DNA from 2 places in the Prevotella sp. khp1 genome. Region 2 is predicted to be linked to the other one. Evidence: riboswitches for the same ligand, from Rfam matches in the RefSeq annotation. Region 2 holds a riboswitch; the other holds the start of a gene.

Region 1 (4,215 bases), on a different contig from region 2:
TTTCAGCAATCTGAAATGAATGAAAATTTCGTGAATTCTCATGAAATATTAATCACAATTAAATATGCTGACCATGATCATGAAACCAGGCATTGTCAAGCCATGATTTATCCTTTTTGTTCCTACGAGACTTCTTTTTATGCTTTGGCTTCTTATCATGATCATCAAAGAGCGCGACAATAATCATCATTAAAATAATAAATGTCATAAGTTTATTTTTTATTTGTTACTAATTCTTTCAACCATTATTCGCATTCATCATCAATTATTATCCAGTGTTTAATCTCATCGTCTATCATTTTACGTAATTCATCGATAAAAGCATTTACCGATGCGGTTCTATTATTTATCTTATCCATTCCCTCCACCAGCCTTTCCCAAAAAGACACATTGATATAGGTATCGCAATTATTAATACGGATAGTTACGAACCCATGTTTTGCAAAAACCTCATCGCGTAACATGTCTTTTTGTAAACGCCTACGATGGTATTCACCATCAATTTCAACACAAATCTTCTCCTCTCTGAAGAATAAATCTGGGAAGAAAGCTGTCTTGCAATCCTTAAAAGCAATAGGAGGATTGCGTTCCACCCTTGCTTTCATACTATCAGGCAGGAGTTTATATGCGGCCCGCTCACTCTTTGTTCGGCAGACTTTCTGTTTCTTTTCATGCATTTTATCGCATGCAGTCAAATTTCTGTATATACTTTCCATCGCTCAAAAACTAAAATTTATCCCCCACCCGCCACAGGGGGTAAAGGGCATCTAACCAAAATTTCGTTGCAGAAAGGACGAGGAAAGACAGGCTTTAGCGCAAGACTTTGATCGAAAATACTACCCGCAGGTGTGGAGATTTTCGAAGCAAACCACAGGCTTGGCCTTGCACATAAGACGGTCGCTCGTACCTTTGCATAGAAATTTAGGTCAGATGACATTTGCCCTGCATGAGTTGGGATCAACTCTCCCTTCTATCAAGTTCGATACAACCGTATCGCTAATATATAATAATGTATATATGGACATAGCAGTCCATTGCTGGCTACCCGCTATGGAACGCTATTTATTCGACTATCAAGGATATAGCCATCAAAAAAGAGTGCCATTCTTCATTAGAAAGACACTCTATAAAAATACCCAGGAATAACCTGCCCTACTATAAACCTGACATCAGTACTTCCATGGCCAGTTCCTCTGCCTGGAATACTTCAAGGCCACTAAGTCGGTTATTCTCATACTCTTGGCCAGCCAAATCGGCACGGTCATTGATAAATTCGGCATCATTGGCCCTTGGATCATCGTTATCAACAAGATACTTTTTCAGATAAAGTGCATAATAGTTGAAATCTACTTTTGCCATATAAACCTCTTTCTTCACGTGTTAATAATCAATCCAAGCCTTCTGTATGACTTCTTCCCTCTTCACGTAGAAGGTGGTTCAGATAGTTCCCTGCAGACTCTTCGTTCTCAGGAACAGCACGTCGAGCGCAGTACTCCTTGAAATCATGCGTTGTCTCTTCGGATTGATGTGTTACATAATCAAAGCCAGATATCTTTCCGTCATACAACATCCGAGCGAGTTCGCTTGGATTGTAAAATCTGTTTTCGAGTGTCATTTTTTCCATTGTTATAAAGCTTATGTTAATTAGTTACTTTGAATATCGAATGTCACGAGCTTCCCAACAAATCGTCAGAACATTGAGGTTGTAGCCCTTCTTCATACACGATAGTATCCCAGCGATCGCCCAGTATTGTTCTTCCTCCCTTTGCGAAAGCACCCAATCCCAAGCGTTCGTGCCGTTCTCTAACTTCGTCTGCTGAAGTAGCTGCTTCTGCTCTTCTGTGATGGTATGCTCTTTCTCCATGTTGCAAATATACAAAGATTTATGGAGATAGGTACAATAATTCTGTTAACGTTAACAAAATAATCAAAGATAATCATTTGACTATAAAATTTGGTCGTTTCAGAACATTTGCGTACCTTTGCACCCGAAGCATCAAGAGCAGTGCCTGAAAGGTAACTCGCCAACCGAGCTTTAGCTTAGCCACGGTGGTCAGTACGATGCGGAAGATTAGTATTCACTTCAAAAACAAAAAGTTATGCAACAGCACATTTATTACACGAAGTATGCCCTGCAGTTCGCAGACATGCAGATTCCAGAGTTAGTTAACGAGTTCAATGCATCGGTACAAAGCCGTGCATGGTCAAGTATGCGAGTCTATCACGACAAGGCACTTATTGATGAATTTAAGAATCGCGGCATCGATGTGTCTAACGTTTATGATGGTAAAGCCATCAGCTTCGCTCATCCCGTTAAGTACGATTTTGCGGATAATCGACTGGCCACCATCTGCTGAAGGTTATCCCTATATAAAAACTCCACCCTTGCCGTCTGCTCTTGGCATGAGTGGAGTAACTCGATAATCTTAATAGCTAATTATTTATTTTTCCCCAATATATTTCTTACAATCATTTCCATATAACGTTCGCCTTCTTCATGTTGGAAATAGATATGGTGCTCATTCATCTCTAAAATAGAACCTCCCCAATGCTCCAAAGCAACTGCCTGAGTAGGCGTGATGATGTAACCATCAAGAGAGATATCATCGTCATTGAGTTTCTGTTCGATTTCTGTTTTCAGTTTGTTGAAGAAGTCAATCTTGGCACTCTTGTAACCCTTTTCATGCAACATTCCATGAGGCTCAATGAAGGTGACATATTGGTGCTCACCATCAATAATCCAAAGGATGAAGTCTGGATAGAAATAGAGCGAATCGAAGAAACCAATCCCTTTCTTGCTTCGATTACGAAGCAGATACATCGACTTTCCATTTAGCAGTCCGTCATCGTTCTGGATAAACTTCAAAAGCGAATCGATAAAGTCTTTTTCACTCTGAACCAGAGCGGCAGGCTTTACTACTACAAGTGGACCTTTTTCCGCATCTTCATATTCATCGCCCTTCAAATAAATGAGCGGTTGATATAGATGCTGTTCCAGGAAAAGCGCCTTGAATGGATTTGTACGGTCAAATGCATATGGCTGTTCCTGATACTCTTTCACCAGATCCATAATATTCCCTTCTTCCTTAGCATTATCGAGCATTACTTTAAGGGCTTTGAGCTTACCCACAATCTCTTCTTTACTCTTATCTACAAGAATATTATAAACAGAGATGAAGTTCTCATCGCCAGGAGTTAACCACGTTGTTTCCAAATTCTCAGCTTCCCATTCGTGCCTACAATGATTATAGAAAGCATCCACGTATAGTTTCAGGAGCTTTATGGCCAGCGATTGCCATAAGCTCACAGAGGTCATGAAGTCAAGTGGATGCATATCATCTTCTAAGATATACAAGGTATACCACCTGGTGTCACAGAATAAGTCTTTCAACGATTGTCGTGTGAAGGAAAGGTTCGACCATTTTCGTGACCGTTTATACTGCTCCAACTCGAAATACACCTCATCCCAATTGATATAGGGCCAATAGGCGTTTTCCAGCACCTCCTTATGATAATCATGAGTCACATTGGCTCCTACTTCTTGACTGGGCAATCGTTGTAAGCGAGGGTAATAGTTGAGCGTTACTTTCAACTTCTCCTCGGCTTTTAGTTCAATATGGGGATAGTCGGTCTTAAAGTCTTTTCCGTCTTTTACCTTAATATATTTCAACTTTGTTTTTTCCAAATCGACCGTAGGGAAAATAGGCAACTCTATAGGTTCCATCTCAGGGCCCTTGTTGATGCCCTCGCTCTCCAGATAGTCGCGGAACTTCTGCATATAGTCAGCACGAACACCGAAGATATTAAGCGTTTCGAGCAGGTTGATGAAGGCAGGAAGCTTGGGATGCTCATACCCTTCCAATTTATTACTTCGTTTCAGACTGAATCCATATCCTTTCAAACGGACACCACGACCAAAGAGCTGAATAATCTGACTTCCCTCACCACGACCTATGTTCATAAGTCCCATCGTCGATACGCGCCACGAGTTCCATCCCTCGGTAAATTTCTTAGAGCCTATAAGTATATTGACGCTGCTGTTTTTCTCGTTGATAGTAGCAAAGGGTGACTTGTTGGTGAAGTCCACATCGGTACACATAAAGAGTGCATTACCTTCAGCATCCTTCTCCTCACGAATCTTCTTCATCAATCCATCGGAATCGCCAACGTTTATGACACCGAAGTATGCTCCGTTGCCTATACGAAGTCCTATCT
Region 2 (4,215 bases):
GGCGTTTAATTGAAAAGGTGCTAAAACTATATTCTGGGAATTATATTGGTATCAAAGAGTGGAGTAATGGTGTCTATAATCCTACCCCCAATATTATTGAAGCTGCATGTTCATTATACAAGTATCATAATGTAAACGATATAAAACGTTCTGATGCTGACGATTTAATTGTTACTACTAAACGTGTAATGGATATTATTGAAGAGACAAAACGGTCTCATTCAAAAGCTATATGTTTTGTAACAGGCGTACCTGGTGCAGGAAAAACGCGTGTAGGCCTTGACGTGGCAATTGAAGAGTTTAATAAGGGAGAACATGCTGTCTATTTGTCAGGAAATGGGCCTTTGGTAAATGTGTTAACCGAAGCTTTGGCAAATGATAAAGCAGCATCGGACAAAATAACAAAAAAAGATGCCGAAAGGGAAGTACATTCTTTTATACAAGCCATTCATCATTATCGTGGTAATATGCTTAGTAAGATTACTGTAGAGAATGGGAAAATTAGAATAAAAGAAGATGCTGTAGAGAATCATGAGAAAAACGGCTATGCTGAAGTTGAGAATGTGGCAATATTTGATGAGGCCCAAAGAGCATGGACTCGCAAAGAATTGTCATCCTTTCTTAATAACGCGGATTTTCCTATGTCTGAACCTTCATTTTTGATTTGGTCAATGGATCAAAAGCCAGATTGGGCTGTGATTGTTTGTCTTGTTGGTGGTGGACAGGAGATTAATCATGGTGAGGCTGGTATTTCAGAGTGGATAAATGCTATTAATAATGATTTCCCACATTGGAAGGTTTACATTTCTGATCAATTAAAAGAGAAGGAATATGCAGAAGGTAATGTGGAAATGATGTTGAAAGAGAATCGTAATGTTCAGATTTATGATGAACTACATCTCAAAGCTTCTATACGTTCGTTTAGAGGAGAAGAATTATCTCCTTTTGTTCATTATTTATTAGAAATGGATATAGAACGTTCTAAGGAGCTACTTGCCAAACTGACAAATTATCCTATCGTTATGACCCGTTCATTATCCAAAGCAAAACAATGGCTTAGAGATAATGCTCGAGGTAGTGAACGTTATGGACTTTTGGCGTCTTCTCAAGCAAAAAGAATAGTGCCAATGGGATTGGCTTTGCAAGACCAAAAAGGAAAAATGGAAATTCAGTGGTTTTTAAAGGGGGTTGATGATATAAGATCGTCATACTTTCTTGAAAATGTGATGTCTGAGTTTAAAGTTCAAGGACTTGAATTGGATTGGGCTGGATTTATTTGGGATGCAGATTTTAGATATAATCCCAATGGCTGGGAATGCTATAACTTCAAAGGTACCAACTGGACAAATTCGTCAGAGAAAGACTATAAGATAAATGCATATCGTGTTCTGTTGACACGCGCACGTCAAGGAATGATAATTATTATACCGCCAAGTGATCCAGATGATTTTTCAAGAAAGGAAGAATATTATCAACCTACTTACAAATTCTTGAAATCATTAGGCATTAAAGAGATATAATCCCCCGCCTCTATACCAGAGCAGACAGTATAGGGGCGGAGATTTTTATATAGAGGTGTTAGCTTAAAAGAACTAACTTATTCTGGCTTATATCATAAGCAATAGGATGGGCGAATGATATACTGTGACCATCGTGGACGCAGGTGGTGTCGATACCTCGACGTTGGAATTCATCCATTAGGGCTGCGTCGTGATAAGCGCGCATCGAAGTGAAACCTCGAAGATTTACCTGAGAATTGAATACGTTAACTAACTCTGCGATTTGCATATCGGCAAATTGCAATGCAAACTTGATGTAATAAATGTGCTGTTGCATAACTTAGGATAATTTTGAAGTGAATAATAATGTTGCTTCCACATCGTACCTTGGCCACCGTGACATCCTAATGTTCGGTTGGCGAGTCCGCCATAATGGCGACTGCTCTTGATGTTTCTGGGTGCAAAGATACAAAGTTTTCTGTGGAGAACCAAAAGAAATGACTGTAAATTTTGTGGGTTGCGAAAATTGTGCTAATTTTGTGGCGAAATAGAAACAATTAATTCTTGACAGAATATGATAGCTTGTCTTATATGGGTTCTTTTGTATGCCTTCATAATATGGATGCTGGCTGCCATTACTTCATGGTGGGCTGTGATAATTATGCATATAGGAGCTGTAATATTTCTACTAATATACAAAGGTGACGCTATTTTTAGAGGAAGTAATTCACCTGAAAATCCGGATGATAAAACTTGTGACGATGAAAGTTATCGAGCTGCTCGTGAAGAACGGGATGCATATGATGACTACATTGCCTCTATAGATATGGATAAAGATAGATGAAACAAAAAGGGGAATGAGCATCGCTGCTGATTCCTCTGTGATAATTATAACTAATAAAACCCAATTCTTTCTCGCATCACTGCGAAAATAGAATGAACATAATCATTAAAATGAATTTCATTACCATTCATTTAACAATACGCCGCAAAGGTAATAAGAATTTGTCAGAATGCAAAAAAAATGCTAAAATAATTGGAAGATATTGAATTGTTATGTATATTTGCAAACAAACAATTTAATGAAAACCTTTATGAAGCAGATTTTGAACTGGGTGCTCGTCGCCACCCTCATTTGCGGCGCAAGTGTGTTCACATCATGTACTTCGAATGACGACAAACCCGTCAAACTCGACCTTTCAACAAAGTTGATGGGCAAGTGGATGGTGGACGAACTGGACGGTCAGGCGTGTCCTACTAACCTGAAAGCAGTCATTACTTTCTTGTCGCCGACGGAAGCGTATGGTAGTCTTTCTGACTACTATAGCGAGTCGTGGAACAACCATGCGTCGGCTGAGGTTACGATTAAAGGCAAGAATGTAACGCTTAGAGCGAAAGAAAATGAACATACTACGCATGTGACGGAAACAACCATCTACTCCATTACTGATAAGGATATGATGTTGAAGTCTGACTGGAAAGTCTATGTTGACGGTAATGTGGTAATAAATGAGATCTACAACAAAGAGCGCTATATACGTGTGACAAACGACTATGAGAATGATATTATTGGCACATGGGAAGGCAAGGTGACTAGCACTGAGGACGAGCACACCGATGGCGAATTGCACCGTTGGGAGTATAAAGCCGACGGCACCTACGCCTATTATAGTAAGGTGGAGGGGCAATGGCAGTCGGACACTGATTATCTTTCAAACTATTTCGTAGATGGTATCTTGCTTTGCACCCGCTGGAAGAAGACGGCCGACAGTGAAGAGCTGCGCGAGTGGTGGGAGATTGAGAGCATCAAGGATGGCGTGATGAAGTGGACGGCGCTGCGTATGCGTGATGATGGCTCAACCTACATCGCCACCTTCCAGATGACAAAGGTTGAATAACTTACATTAAACGTCAGAAAATTATTTCTGACGTTTAAACTCTATGGTCTTGGGCAGTTTTTGCCATTTACCTTTGAAGGGCACCTTGAGGGCGCTACCTGACTCTTGCTTGAGGATGAATACTGAATCGCCCTTGGCGGTGAGGGTGGCGGTGAGATCCTCGCTGCCGTAATCGTTGATCATCTGCAGCGTGGCCTTGTGGCCCTTTACCTCGGCATCGGTGATGACCCAGGCAAACGAGTTGAAACGCTTACTGAGATAGCCGGGCACCTGGCCAAACAAATCCTGCCCGGGTACGGTAACATCTTGTTGGTAAAAATTAATACGCATCACAATATCAAGTTCCTTATTTATAAGGTACGCGCGAAAGGGGCCTTGGGTGTTCTGCGCACTGGCCGTAATACTGGCCAAACACAGCAGGGCTGAAACTATTAACTTGTTCATATTACAACACTTATACGTTTTTTAGACCGCAAAGATACTAATCTAAATCATCTTTTAAACGTTTACACTGAAAAAAATAACAAAAAGATTGGTGATTTAATAATTTTTTAATTATCTTTGCAGCAAATTAGTTAGTATAACATGGCAAAGGAACGATTTACACCTGATTATATTTTTGAGTCGAGTTGGGAGGTTTGCAACAAGGTTGGCGGTATCTATACCGTACTTTCGACACGTGCTAAAACTTTGCAACAGGTTCTGAAAGACAAAATCATATTTATTGGTCCTGATTTCTGGAAAGAGCAGGAGAGTCCATACTTTAGGGAGGACAACAGCTTGCTGGCCGAGTGGCAGTGGGCTGCGAAAGAGCAGGG

What was found. A riboswitch is a leader RNA that binds a small molecule or an ion and turns the genes downstream of it on or off. The one in region 2 is predicted to bind S-adenosylmethionine.
Region 1: linked by a shared signal. The riboswitch ahead of BLR73_RS06915 (hypothetical protein) and the one ahead of BLR73_RS00145 (hypothetical protein) in region 2 are both predicted to bind S-adenosylmethionine.

Annotation. Positions count from the first base shown of each region.
Region 1 covers NZ_FNJZ01000002.1:250,226-254,440, forward strand. The annotation lists gene BLR73_RS06890 (DUF559 domain-containing protein) at 246-716, opposite strand; gene BLR73_RS06900 (DUF1896 family protein) at 1,156-1,359, opposite strand; gene BLR73_RS06905 (hypothetical protein) at 1,388-1,624, opposite strand; gene BLR73_RS06910 (hypothetical protein) at 1,649-1,864, opposite strand; SAM-I-IV-variant riboswitch at 1,989-2,101, shown strand; gene BLR73_RS06915 (hypothetical protein) at 2,100-2,357, shown strand; gene BLR73_RS06920 (DEAD/DEAH box helicase family protein) at 2,438-4,215, opposite strand, start outside.
Region 2 covers NZ_FNJZ01000001.1:28,373-32,587, forward strand. The annotation lists gene BLR73_RS00140 (DUF2075 domain-containing protein) at 1-1,520, shown strand, start outside; gene BLR73_RS00145 (hypothetical protein) at 1,579-1,836, opposite strand; SAM-I-IV-variant riboswitch at 1,837-1,956, opposite strand; gene BLR73_RS00150 (hypothetical protein) at 2,161-2,343, shown strand; gene BLR73_RS00155 (hypothetical protein) at 2,594-3,397, shown strand; gene BLR73_RS00160 (hypothetical protein) at 3,419-3,841, opposite strand; gene BLR73_RS00165 (glycogen/starch synthase) at 3,983-4,215, shown strand, end outside.